Regions from separate parts of the Salinivibrio sp. IB282 genome, predicted to be linked through region 2. Evidence: riboswitches for the same ligand, from Rfam matches in the RefSeq annotation. Region 2 holds a riboswitch; the other holds the start of a gene.
What was found. Region 2 has a riboswitch for lysine ahead of lysC (lysine-sensitive aspartokinase 3). Riboswitches for the same ligand answer to the same signal wherever they lie in the genome.
Positions count from the first base shown of each region.

Region 1: another riboswitch for lysine. It lies ahead of BZG14_RS04030 (Na+/H+ antiporter NhaC family protein); the one in region 2 lies ahead of lysC (lysine-sensitive aspartokinase 3).

Region 1 is NZ_MUET01000011.1:34,854-38,576, forward strand. It holds gene BZG14_RS04025 (thymidine kinase) at 1-431, opposite strand, end outside; gene BZG14_RS04030 (Na+/H+ antiporter NhaC family protein) at 539-2,122, opposite strand; lysine riboswitch at 2,211-2,392, opposite strand; gene BZG14_RS04035 (H-NS family histone-like protein) at 2,664-3,089, shown strand; gene BZG14_RS04040 (lytic murein transglycosylase) at 3,141-3,723, opposite strand, start outside.
Region 2 is NZ_MUET01000024.1:22,159-32,539, reverse strand. It holds gene metH (methionine synthase) at 1-1,116, shown strand, start outside; gene lysC (lysine-sensitive aspartokinase 3) at 1,155-2,513, opposite strand; lysine riboswitch at 2,634-2,821, opposite strand; gene BZG14_RS07230 (pyridoxal-phosphate-dependent aminotransferase family protein) at 3,085-4,218, shown strand; gene BZG14_RS07225 (Wzy polymerase domain-containing protein) at 4,215-5,885, opposite strand; gene uvrA (excinuclease ABC subunit UvrA) at 5,885-8,710, opposite strand; gene galU (UTP--glucose-1-phosphate uridylyltransferase GalU) at 8,847-9,710, opposite strand; gene BZG14_RS07210 (acetyltransferase) at 9,891-10,381, opposite strand, start outside.

The DNA.
Region 1 (3,723 bases), on a different contig from region 2:
ACGGTTTTCAGTTCAACGAGCTTATCGGCCCACGCCAGCAAGTATTGTGACCCTTCAAACAGCTCACCACGAAAATCTGTTCTTAACCCGTAGCACAATACGGGGATCCGCAGCTTATCCACCACATCAGTCAGCTCGAGCACTTGCTGTTTGGTTAAAAATTGGCTCTCATCAATCAATAAACAGTCAACTTTCTCTTGCGCCAAGATGGTCGCGACGTGTTCGAACAGCGACGTTTGATTGTCATACAGGTGGGCATCAGCTTCTAAGCCAATTCGCGAACTGATTTTTCCAACCCCATAGCGGTTATCAATCGCGGCGGTAAAAAGTAGAGGCTGCATACCGCGCTCTTGGTAGTTAAAGGCCGATTGTAACAAGGTGGTCGACTTACCCGCGTTCATTGCCGAATAATAAAAGTATAACTGAGCCATAACTGTCTCTACACCTAATGCCCATTGTGGGCGAGCTGGATTAAATAAACAGGCATGCTACCGCACTAGCAGAAAAAGAAAAGCCCCGCCAAGGCGAGGCTAGATAATTAACCGACCAATTTACACGGGCGCTTTTTAAGCCACATTAACCCAGCACATAGTGCAACGAACGCAAACACGGTCGTCACCAATGACCAGAGAAGTGACGCGGTAAAGCCTAACACCACGAAGCCGACGGTTGAGACAATCGCCCCACCAATGGCATAAGGGAGCTGAGTCGCGACGTGGTCAATATGTCCACATCGTGCCCCTGTTGAAGACAAGATAGTGGTATCAGAAATCGGTGAGCAATGATCGCCAAATACCGCCCCTGCCAATACTGCTGAGAGCATAGGTAGCATCAGTGCAATGTCTGTCGCCGCGGCAAGATCGCCCGCGATAGGAAGCATAATACCGAACGTTCCCCACGACGTCCCTGTGGCAAAGGCCATCACTGCCGCCAACAAGAAGAGCACTACAGGCAAGAGTTGCGCCGGTAAGTTCCCCTCCACTAAGGACGACAAATATTGACCTGTTTGTAGGTCGCCAATAATATGACCAATCGACCAAGCAAATAACAGAATGAGGATAGCGCCAAACATAGACTTTGCGCCCACCCAAAGGGTTTTCGCAATATCTGATACCGCTATACCTTGTTTCGCTGTCATCACCAAGGATACGGCTAAACCCGCGAGTCCACCCCATAGCAATGACATCCCGACATCGGTATTTTCAAACGCCCCGAGCAGAGAAAAGGATTGATCCTCGGCTGCCAATGCCAACCCGCCGGTATATAACATTGCACCCACCGTCGCCACGACGAGTACAATAATGGGGGCGACCAAATCAGCCACGCTGCCTTTATCACTTTCCTCAATCCCTAGGTCGTCGCAAATATCAGCGCAGTTTTCACTTTCATCGCCCAGTCGACTGCCTTTTTTCGCCTGATATTCAAACTGACGCATCGGGCCAATATCCAGTTGAAACCAAACCACCGCAAACACTAGCAGCAAGGCAAAAATGGCGTAAAAGTTCATTGGGATCATGGTGACAAATGCCCCTAGCGCCGTGTAATCCGTGACGCCATGTGCCACCAAAATAGAGCCAATCACGGTAATGATATAAGCCCCCCAGCTTGATGCCGGCGTGATCACACACATAGGGGCGGCCGTGGAATCAAGAATGTAAGCCAGTTTCGCTCGCGAGACGTGAAACCTATCTGTGACGGGGCGAGAGACGGCCCCCACCGCTAAGCTGTTGAAATAATCATCAACAAAGATAAATACGCCGAGAAACGCCGCGAGCAGTTTCGCCCCACGTTTACTCTTGATCCGGCTTTGCGCCCAATTGGCAAACGCGCGGGTACCTCCAGAAAGAGACAGAAGCGCGGTGATCATCCCGAGTAAAATAAGAAACGCGAGAATACTTAAGTTCCAACTATTTAAGCCTCCATCAGCGATAAATAGCCCAGTAATCACCTCAAGCAGGTACTGTCCGGAAGAGAGGATAGAAAAATCGGTCAGTAATACCGTACCCAGTACGATTCCCATACCCAAGGACAATAAAACCCGTCGTGTAGCAATCGCGAGGCCCAGAGCCAATAAAGGGGGAAGCAGTGATAAAGCGGATGAAGAAAAATCTGTTAAGTTCATGATCTCAGTGTCAACCAGGTGGTTGGAGATCTACTGCAGAAATGAAGACGGTAAGGCGTGGTATCYCACGGCAAACAGCTTGCCTCCTACATACAGTAGCGCTCCATAGTGTATTTCCAAGTACTATGGCAGTGCTGCCCCTATTCGGTAACAGCCCCAGCTCAATCGGTGTGATGACCTGATTGGCTTCGGCGTTGCTTCCTTTTATGCACTCTCATCGGAATCACCCTCTTGTGCACGACTGATAAACAACGCACCTCTACGTTAAGCGTGGTGCATTCTACACAACGTGCTTACCATCGCAACTCTTTATGGTTGAAAAAGCATCGACTAAACCCCAGCTTACGCGATGCCAATAAAATACGTCTCATCTTCTATTTTTTTAGACATTCGCTTCAAAAAGACAATAGAATTAAAGTCAAATTTGCAGTTAACTTGCAATTAATGCGCAATATGACGTATTAATATAGGCCATATTGTATATTTCAATTATACTGCTATCATTCTTTCAATTAACATATAAATCAAATAGGAACCAATAATGTCTGATGCAATGAAAGCCTTACTCAATTTGCGTAGCTTGCGCGCACTTGCCAAAGAAATGTCAACCGAACAACTTAATGAAGCATTAGAAAAACTTCAAACGGTTGTCGAAGAGCGTAAAGAGCTTGACCGTCAAGCCGAGGCAAAAGAAAAAGAACGTTTAGAGAAGTTAGAAAAATACCGTGCTATGTTAGAAGCCGACGGTATTGGCCCAGAAGAAATCGTGGCATTGTTAGGTGGTGCTTCGAAGAGTAAAGCATCGGGTAAACGCGCAACACGTCCAGCAAAATATCAATATACGGGCGAAGATGGCTCACAAAAAACCTGGACGGGCCAAGGCCGCATGCCTAAAGTGATTCGCGAAGCGATTGAAAGCGGCGCGGCCAAGCAAGAAGACTTCCTCATCCCAGGTCAGGAAGCCTAAGTCCATATTCCCGCATAAAAAAAGAGGCGCTCAGCCTCTTTTTTTTATCCCTTAACCAAATTTAATTCTGTCCGCCAAATGGCTCACCGCTAACGCAAAGTAGTGCGAGCGATTCCATTTCAATAAGCTCTGGTAGTTATTATAAACAAGATAAGCCCTGCCTTTACCATCATCAGGCTGAATCAACCAAGCGTTGATATCGACGGCCGGTAACGCCTGACCATTCATTCGCCGTACCCCACGCGTCTGCCACTCACTCAATGAGTGTGCTTTCTCACTGTTGGTGCCAAGCAAAGTACGATCGATGCCTTCAGGGATCTGTACCTGCCGTCCCCACGTGTAGGTATCATCCCATCCCGCTTTTTTTAAGTAATTTGCAGCAGACGCAAAGACATCAGCTTCCGTTTGCCAAATATCTTTTTTGCCATCTTGGTTTCCATCGACCGCATAGTTAATAAACGAACTCGGCATGAACTGGCATTGACCCATCGCCCCAGCCCAAGAGCCTTTCATCGCTTCAGGCGCAATGTGCCCTTGCTCTAATATCGTCAGTGCGGCCATGGTCTCTTTGCGAAAAAAAGCCTCACGACGGCCATCAAAGGCTAATGTTGATAAGGCTTCAATGACATTATAA
Region 2 (10,381 bases):
GTCTATGTGCCCAACGCGTCACGTGCGGTGGGGGTATGCTCATCGTTATTATCCGAGACGCAGCGACCGGATTTTGTAGCCCGTTTAGCTAAAGACTATGCCGCTGTACGTGAGCAGCACCAGCGTAAAACCCCGCGCACGGCACCGGTGTCCCTTGAGCAGGCGCGCGACAATAAGTGGCAAACGGATTGGACAAACTATGTGCCTCCGCAACCGGCGAAGCCGGGCGTCCATGTGTACGATGATGTCTCGATAGCAACCTTACGTCAGTATATCGACTGGACACCCTTCTTTATGACTTGGTCACTTAGTGGCAAATTCCCGGCGATTTTGGATCACGAACTGGTGGGTGAGGAAGCGCGTCGTTTGTACCAGGACGCCAATGCTTGGCTCGATCGTTTCGAGGCAGAAGGCTTGGTGGCGGCAAAAGGGGTGTGTGGCCTCTTTCCTGCCAATAGCATTGATGATGATATTGAGGTCTATGAGGATGGGTCTCGCCAAGCGACGCTCACTATACTGAACCACTTGCGCCAGCAAACGAAAAAGCCACGTGGTGCCAACTATTGCTTGTCGGACTTTATTGCGCCAAAAAGCAGTGGCCAGCCGGATTGGATTGGCGCATTTGCGGTCACAGGTGGTATTGGCGAATATGCCCTGGCGGAAGAATACAAAGCGAAAGGGGATGATTATAACGCGATCATGATCCAGGCGGTCGCCGATAGACTCGCAGAAGCCTTTGCAGAGTATCTCCATCAGCAAATTCGAATCACCTTGTGGGGCTATGCGCCCGATGAGACGCTCGATAACGACGCGCTGATCCGCGAGCAATACCAAGGGATCCGGCCAGCGCCGGGTTATGCCGCCTGTCCTGAACACAGTGAGAAAGGCAAAATTTGGCAATTGCTGTCGGTAGAAGCGCATACGGGGATGACACTCACTGAAAGCTACGCGATGTGGCCGGGGGCGTCGGTCTCAGGTTGGTATTTTTCCCACCCTGAGTCACGCTACTTTGCGGTGGCGAAGATCCAAAACGATCAGCGAGACAGCTATGCAGCACGCAAAGGGTGGAGCAGCGAAGAAGCGGAAAAATGGCTCGGGCCGAACTTAAACGGCTAACGAAAGAAGCCAGCACATTAGCTGTGCTGGCTTCTTTATTATTCAAATAAGTCCGCGTGTAACCGCTGCACCACCTGGGTGGCATCGTCATCTTCAACCACCACACAGACATTGTGGTTGCTGGCACCGTAGCAAATCATGCGTAGTTTGTGTTGTGCTAAGGCACTGAACACCGGCGCTGTCGCGCCAGCAGTATGATTCATCTCGTTGCCAATCAGCGCCACCACCGCCAGGTTCTCGCAGATCTCGACATGACATAACTGGGTCAGTTCGGCGATAGCCGCTTCTGGCAGCTGCGGTGCGTCGCCCTGAGTGTTGGTTTGATCAAGGGTTAAAGCGACACTGACCTCCGAGGTGGTGATCAAGTCTACCGAGATTTCAAATCGTGCCAAAACCTCAAATACTTTGGCCAAAAAGCCATATGCATGGAACATGTTTAAGCTGGTCAGTGTCACCATGGTTTGGTTTCGACGTAAGGCGACGGCACGAAACAGCGGTGCCGAGTGCGCTTGTTCGCGGATCCAGGTACCGCCTTGCTCAGGCGCGCTCGCAGCCCCGACAAACACAGGAATATGTYGGCGCACTGCAGGCACTAAGGTGGATGGGTGAAGGATTTTGGCACCAAACGTGGCCATTTCTGAGGCTTCGCTAAAACTAATTTCACTGATTGGGCGCGCTTGGTCGGCAATCCGCGGGTCGGTGGTATAAATCCCCGGTACATCAGTCCAAATGGCCAAACTCTCTGCGTTCACGGCTTCGGCGAACAGTGCGGCGCTGTAGTCGCTACCACCACGGCCTAAGGTGGTGGTTTGTCCGTGGGCATCCGCGCCGATAAACCCTTGGGTGACCACTCGGTGTGTGGCTAAATGCGGAAGCAATTGGTCGTGGCACTGTGTTCGCGTCTGCTGTGGGTCAGGCTGGGCACAGCCAAACTGGCTGTCGGTGCGCAGCAATTCACGCGCATCGGCCCGTATTGTTGCCATACCTTGGCTATTGAGTAAATGAGTGAAAATATGGGTCGAGATCAGCTCGCCGCAGGCGACGAGCGCATCGGTTAAGGCCGAGTTTGGGGCGGAAACCGCTTTTTCGGCATACTCGGCAATGGCGAGATGCCAGTGGTCGACGGCTGTTTGCGTGTTTTGGCAATCAGGAAGTTGCTGCAATATGGCTTGGTGAATGGCATGAATGGCGTCTAATTTGGCTTGGCGCGCGTCAGGGTCGCTGATCCCTTTTGCCAGCGCGACCAAATGATTGGTCACACCGGCGCACGCACTGATCACGATTAAACGGGTTTGCGGGTTTTGCTCGATAACAGCGGCGCTTTGCTGCATCGCCGCTAGCGTCCCGACACTGGTGCCGCCAAACTTAGCGACTGAAATTGATGGTAATGGCCTCACGTCCTTTCCCCTCTCTGGCTAGCAGAGTCAAAAAATTAAAAATGATGGGGAACATCAGAAGTCACATCGTGACCGCGATAAATACCGCGACAAGGTAGGAAGAGCAAACGGCAGGTGTAGTCTGCCAGAAGCGCTCCACCTGTCTGTCCATATGGATGACAAGTGACAGCCTGAAGGATTCAGCCTTCAAGGCCGGCAGCGTATCGACCCCGAACGTACGCCACCTCGGCATTGTCTCCCCTGGTTATCATGCTTAGGAGTGGGGCTCCGCTTGATAACTGCCTGAGAAATGCACCTCTTCTGCATGTTCAGTCATGGGTCGGTGACCGCATGAACAGTTTTAACATTACGGGTGTGATCGCAGGGTGTCAACCGTGTTTTTACGCTCGATAGGAGCGCTGCCCAGCGCCTGCCTCTCACCCAGGCAAGAAAAGGCCATTGCCCATTATCGACCCTGACAAGAAAAGCAAATCGACGCTAGCGATCACACAGTTCATGTGCCAGAGGCTAGGGGGATGGCGAAAAAATATGCTATAACGGTGAGCCTCGGTACCAACAACAAGGATTCGTGATGGCTCGTGCAATTTCCGATATTCAGTCTTTTCAACCTGTCGCTCGCACACTGATGGGGCCAGGCCCTTCTGACATTTATCCATCGGTGCTGCAATCATTGAGTAAGCCGACATTGGGGCATCTTGATCCCTTATTCATTGCCATGATGGATGAGGTCAAGCAGCTACTGCAGTACGCTTTTCAAACCGAAAATCCGTTTACCATTGCGGTCTCTGCCCCCGGGAGTGCCGGGATGGAAGCCTGTTTTGTCAATTTGGTGGAGCCTGGCGACACAGTGATCGTGTGTCGCAATGGCGTGTTTGGCGACCGGATGCGAGAAAACGTGGAGCGTTGTGGCGCACACGCGGTGATGGTTGATGATGCTTGGGGCGATCCGGTCAATCCTGAAAAGGTTGAAGCGGCTTTGAAAGCGCACCCGGAGGCTAGCATTGTCGCATTTGTCCATGCTGAGACGTCCACAGGCGCTTGCTCAGATGCACAGGCCCTTGCCACCTTGGCGCGCGAGCATGGCTGCCTCACTATTGTCGATGCGGTGACCTCTCTCGGTGGCGTGCCGTTGAAAGTCGATGAATGGCAGTTGGATGCGGTTTACTCAGGCAGTCAGAAGTGCTTATCGTGTGTGCCGGGCTTATCGCCCGTGACATTCTCGCCCCGTGCAATCGAAAAAATGCAGGCGCGCACTCACAAGGTGCAAAGCTGGTTTCTCGACCAAAGTTTGGTGTTAGGATATTGGAGCGGMGACGGCAAACGTAGCTACCACCATACGGCACCCGTGAATAGTTTATATGCCTTACATGAAGCTCTGCTTAGATTGTATCAAGAAGGGATTGAAAACGCGTGGCAGCGCCACCGCACGATGCATCAGCGTTTGAAAGCGGGATTAGACAACCTAGGAATTGGCTTTGTGGTCGATGAACCCTATCGTTTGCCCCAGCTTAACGCCGTTTATATTCCTGAGGGCGTAGATGATGCCGCCGTGCGCCAGCATCTTCTCAACACCTATAACTTGGAAATTGGCGCGGGGCTGGGCGATCTCGCCGGCAAAGCCTGGCGGATCGGCTTAATGGGCTATGGCGCAAGGGATGAGAACATTGCCCTGTGTCTTAAAGCCCTGGAAGAGGCATTACGCTAGGGCGTCGCATGGTCTGGGAGGGTATGGCGGGTTGTCCATACCTTCGCCGCGTTTGGATACAAGTAACGCGCTTCTTGCTGTATATCGCGAGCCCGTTGACGGTCACCGATTTGCAGAGCCACCTGATAGGCGTGCTGGTAGCCAGCAAAACGTGGTCTTTGCGCCACTTGACGCAATAATTGGTTAAGATGTTGCTGGCGCTCAGTGTCAGAAAAAGTCGCCAAGTTAGCCTGAAAGTGACGGCTTTGTTGTGCGTGGGCCAGCTTTTGCTGCCACCATGGATGCCGCTGATACAAGGCAAAGCGTTGTGAGCTGAGTAAAGAGTCGCGCAAATAACGATTGGCCAAATACACGGACGACAGGCACACGAGTGTCGCGATGACGAGGGCAGTGATCACGGTGCGACTGGCGATACGTTGGCTGTAACCATGAGTGAGAACTGGGTAGCGGCGATATTTACTGGTGAGGTTATCAAGCCAGTATAGCCAAAGGAGTAACAATATCCCATTAAACCACTGGGTGCCGCTCACCGGATAGATCATCAGTCCTGTGAGCGGAGGGAGCACTAAAGCAATCAAGATCCGCCGTGTTCCTGAGGGCGCACGAAAGATCCTGACGCCGATAGCCATGATCACCAACACATAGCCCAATCCAATCAATAAGCCTCCTTCCAACAACCAAAATAGCAGTGCACTGGGCAGGTTCACTGGACCCAGATGGCCGGGTTGTGAAGCAGAAAGCAATAGCAAGGCCTGCTTGCCATTCCCCATGCCTACCCCAAAAAACGGCGTTGTCTGCCATTGTTGCCACGCTAACAACAACGCACGTTGCTCGCTGGCGCTCAGCCATTGCCAATTATCTTGACCACTGAGGAAAAATACCGCCAGGATAGCGCCGAGACAGACCGCCACAAGCCAGGCTTTGTGCTGGCGCCTGGAGGCAAAGCGAGCCAAATAGGCTTGCTGTAACACGACGGCACACAAGGCAAAGAGCAGCAGCAACGGCTGGCCTTGCATCGCTAATACGGGAATAAAAATGAAGGGGGTGACGGCCAGCAGGCTTTGGCTGATAGGGTGGCGATAGCGGCCACTCGGCTCTCTGGCGAGAATGTATGCGGCTAACGTCAGCCCCGTGAGTAGCAGGGTATGCGTGACCGCTGGGGGCAAGTGAGGTACCCAGTTGTTAAACATAAAAGGTGCCATGCCCGGTGGTGGTTGATTGCCCAACACCGACAGCACCGCGAGCCAAGAGGCGAGCAAAAATACCCCGAGTAGCTTTTGCCGCTGCGAATGGTTAAAAACAAACTGCTGAAGGCTGGAGAAGAAACCGAGGCTCAGTATCAAGGCGGCCATAGCATAACCGCTATTGAGTGCCTCTGCGTGCGGATAGTAATAAGGAATAATCGCCAGGCCCGTTGCCAAACCAAGCATCCAGGTCAGTCGGCTTGCCCGCCAGGTATGTTGACGCACGACTTCCAAGCAGGCAAACCCTAAGGCAAACGCCAAGGTCAGTAGTGATAACGCTGCCGCAGGGTGACGAATGCCCACTAACGGGAGAGACACCGAATAGAGGGGCAAACAGATTAACCACAAGGCCGCTAACGCAAGCAGAAATGGGGCTGTTAGCGGCTTTCTTATTACGCGACTCGGCGGCAGCGCTGAGGTCATTATCGCTCCAACATAGGTTTGAGGAAGTGGGCGGTGTGGCTACCCAAAACATCGACGATGTCTTCTGGCGTACCTTGCGCGATGATTTCACCGCCGCCGTTACCGCCCTCAGGTCCTAAGTCGATGATCCAGTCCGCGGTTTTTATCACATCCAGATTATGCTCGATTACCACGATAGTGTTGCCCTGTTCGCGCAAGCGATGCAAGACATTAAGCAGTTGTTGAATATCATGGAAATGAAGCCCTGTGGTCGGCTCATCGAGGATGTAGAGCGTTTTACCCGTATCCCGTTTAGACAACTCTCGGGCTAACTTAACCCGCTGTGCTTCACCGCCCGATAAGGTGGTGGCGGCTTGGCCAAGGCGAATATAGCTCAGGCCAACATCCATCAACGTCTGTAGCTTGCGCTTGATCGCGGGCACGGCGTCGAAAAACTCACGCGCGTCCTCGACGGTCATCTCAAGGACTTCATCGATGGTCTTGCCTTTATAGCGTACTTCCAATGTTTCCCGGTTATAACGCTTGCCTTTACACACATCACAAGGCACATACACATCGGGTAAGAAATGCATTTCCACTTTGATCACGCCATCCCCTTGGCAGGCTTCACAGCGTCCACCGCGCACGTTAAAGCTGAAGCGACCCACTTTATAGCCGCGCGCACGCGCTTCTTGCGTGCCGGCAAACAGCTCACGGATCGGGGTGAAGATCCCCGTATAAGTGGCTGGGTTTGAGCGTGGGGTACGGCCAATAGGACTTTGGTCAATATCGATCACCTTATCGAAGTGCCCCAAGCCATCAATCGATTGATAAGGCGCGGGATCAGTGGTGGTCGCGCCGTTTAATTGCTGGTGGGCGACTTTAAAGAAGGTGTCATTGATAAGCGTTGACTTGCCTGAGCCTGACACACCCGTCACGCAGGTAAGGAGTCCGACAGGTAGGTGGAGATCAACGTTTTTCAGGTTGTTGCCCGTTGCCCCTTTCAGGGTCAACATTTTGTTCGGGTCGCGCTCAATACGCTTTGCAGGCACCTTGATCGCTTGCTTGCCACTTAGATACTGGCCTGTCAGTGACGACTCACTGGTCAGTATGTCCTCTAAACTGCCTTCGGCAACAATGTGACCCCCATGTGCCCCGGCCCCCGGGCCAATATCAATGATATAGTCGGCCGCACGTATGGCATCTTCATCATGCTCGACCACCATCACGGTGTTCCCCAGATCGCGCAGGTGCTCCAAGGTGTCAAGCAAGCGGGCATTGTCACGCTGGTGCAGGCCGATAGAGGGCTCATCCAGAACATACATGACGCCCACCAAGCCCGCGCCAATTTGGCTGGCCAGTCGAATACGCTGTGCTTCACCGCCAGAGAGGGTATCGGCACTGCGCGATAAATTCAGGTAATTGAGCCCTACATTGACCAAAAACCGTAGCCGGTCATGGATCTCTTTCATCACCTTTTCGGCAATCTTGGCGCGCTGTCCGGTTAAGGTAAGCTGTTCAAAGAAGTCTAGCGCCTGTTGAATGCTCAGCTCACAAATCTCGGGTAGATTGTGGCCGTCGATAAATACATGACGGGCTTCTTGGCGTAAGCGTGAGCCACCGCAGCTGGCACAGGGTTTAGTAGCGATATATTTGGCCAGTTCATCGCGCACGGCATTCGATTCGGTGTCACGGTAGCGACGCTCCATATTGTTGAGGATCCCCTCAAACGGATGTTTGCGTACACGAATATCGCCCCGATCGTTGACGTATTTGAACTCGATCTCTTTCGGCCCTGAACCATATAAGAGGATATCCTGAATGGTGCCGGAGAGATCCTGCCATGGCTCTTCCAAATCAAACCCGTAATGCTCAGACAGCGAGCGTAGCATTTGGAAGTAATAAAAATTACGCCGATCCCAGCCGCGGATCGCGCCCCCCGCCAAGCTAACCGCTGGGTTTTGAATCACCCGCTTGGGATCAAAATACTGTTGCACTCCCAAGCCGTCACAGGTACCACAGGCACCGGCTGGATTATTAAAGGAGAACAGGCGAGGTTCAAGCTCTTGCATGCTGTAACCGCAGTGTGGGCAGGCAAAGTTGGCGGAAAAAATGATCTCTTCCCCTTCACCGTCCATCCAACTGATCACCGCGCTGCCGCCTGTTAGCTCGAGCGCAGTCTCAAAAGATTCCGCCAAACGCTGTTGCTGATCATCGCGCACTTTAAAGCGGTCGACCACCACCTCAATGGTGTGCTTTTTCTGCAGCTCGAGTGTCGGCGGATCCGACAGATCGCACACTTCACCATTGATCCTTGCACGGATAAACCCTTGCGCGGCGAGGTTCTCAAGGGTCTTAACATGCTCTCCTTTACGGTTTTTAATGATCGGCGCGAGCAGCATCAGCTTGCTGCCCTCTGGCAGCGCGAGCACTTTATCGACCATCTGACTAATGGTCTGAGCGGCCAAGGTCACATCGTGAGTGGGACAGCGTGGCTCACCGACACGGGCATAGAGCAAGCGCAAGTAATCATACACTTCAGTGATGGTGCCGACCGTTGAGCGTGGATTGTGCGAGGTGGACTTTTGCTCTATCGAGATAGCAGGCGACAGGCCCTCAATATGGTCAACATCGGGTTTTTCCATCAAGGAAAGAAACTGGCGTGCATACGCTGACAAGGATTCAACGTAGCGGCGCTGGCCTTCTGCGTATAAGGTATCGAAAGCCAATGATGACTTTCCGGAACCAGACAGGCCAGTGATCACGATCAGCTTGTCGCGAGGGATGGTGAGGTTGATGTTTTTGAGGTTGTGCGTGCGCGCGCCTCTGACGTCGATATTGTCCATTATTATCCTACTACTCAGTCAGCTCACTGGTTGGTCGCCTAGTATGGCATAGACATGACCATGACCAAATAAAAAGGCTGTATATTTACACAGCCTTTACATGAAGGGGAAAACACGCGATCCGACGCGATTAACGTTATCGGCGATTTTTCACCGTCGCTTCGTCTTTATTGCGTCCGCCAAGGTAGTGATGTTGGTAGCAGTGGTTGGTGGCTTCAATAAAGCCTTCCACGCTGCCACAATCAAAGCGCTCACCTTTAAATTTGTACGCCAGTACACAGCCTGATTGTGCCTGTTTGAGCAGCGCATCGGTGATCTGCACTTCGCCGTTTTTACCCGGCGGGGTCGTTTCTAACAGATCAAAGATATCTGGCGTCAGAATATAGCGGCCAATGATGGCAAGGTTGCTTGGCGCATTGCCCGGATCGGGTTTTTCCACCATATTATCTACGCGGAAAAGGTCATCTTTGATCTCTTGGCCGGCAATCACACCATATTTATGGGTCTCATCTTCCGGCACCTCTTCCACCGCGACAATCGAGCAACGGAATTGATTATATAAGGCCACCATTTGTTTGAGGACGCCGTTATCAGGATGGATGCAAAGATCATCGGCGAGTACGACGGCAAAGGCTTCGTCGCCAACCAGCTCACGGCCGGTTAAAATCGCATGCCCCAGACCGCGCATTTCGTGTTGGCGAATGTAAGTAAAAGAGGCTTTTTCAATGGTGTTGCGGATGTCATCGAGTAGCACTTCTTTGTTGGTGCCACTGATCTGATGTTCCAGTTCATAGTTCTTATCAAAGTGATCCATGATGGCATGCTTACCACGCCCCGTGACGATACACATGCCGTTGATACCCGCTTCCAAGGCTTCATCCACGCCGTATTCAATCAAAGGCTTGTTGACCACTGGCATCATCTCTTTGGGCATCGATTTGGTTGCCGGTAAAAAGCGGGTGCCATAGCCAGCCGCTGGGAACAGACATTTTTTAATCATCTCAGATCCTTTCTTTTATATTGGGTGGCGACGGATCTTTATTCGGTCGACACCACCAAGCGGGTTGCTAGCAAGCGGCTGCTAACAATGTTATCTGGGTCAATAGTTTGCTGGGTTCAGTGCGGCTAAGCAAGTCCTACGCACCAATGCCCCCAGATAGCGTGACCACACCCGCGTTGCTTAGTCCGCATGGGCGGAAAAATGTGTCATAAATGCATCGGTAAAGGCCGATAAGGATGCAGAGGGAAGGGCATTAATCCCCGCCGCAGCAGCGCGCCCTCCGCCCGTGATGAACTGCTCCGCCAATTGCGCGGCCCCAGTGGGACGATTTAACGGGGCACGAATGCTGACCATCCACTCTCCTCCGGGCATAGGGGTGAGCACAGCATGGGCGCGGTCAGGGTGACGGTTGGCTAACTGGTTGCCAAGCATGCCGCTGATTCTCCGTGCCCACGCGGTATCAGGGAGCAGATAGACCTGGGCGTTTTCATCGCTAAGCTCGGGGCTGAGGGTTTGGGCGCGCTCCCGATCGTGTTGATACGCATTAGCTAATTCCATCACCATGTCCGGATAAGCACGCATAAAAGCATCGGGGGTCGAAAAGCCACACAGGTGGCGGTATAACACCGCGGGCGGGATAATCAGATCATCCAAGCTCGCGCCATAGCTGT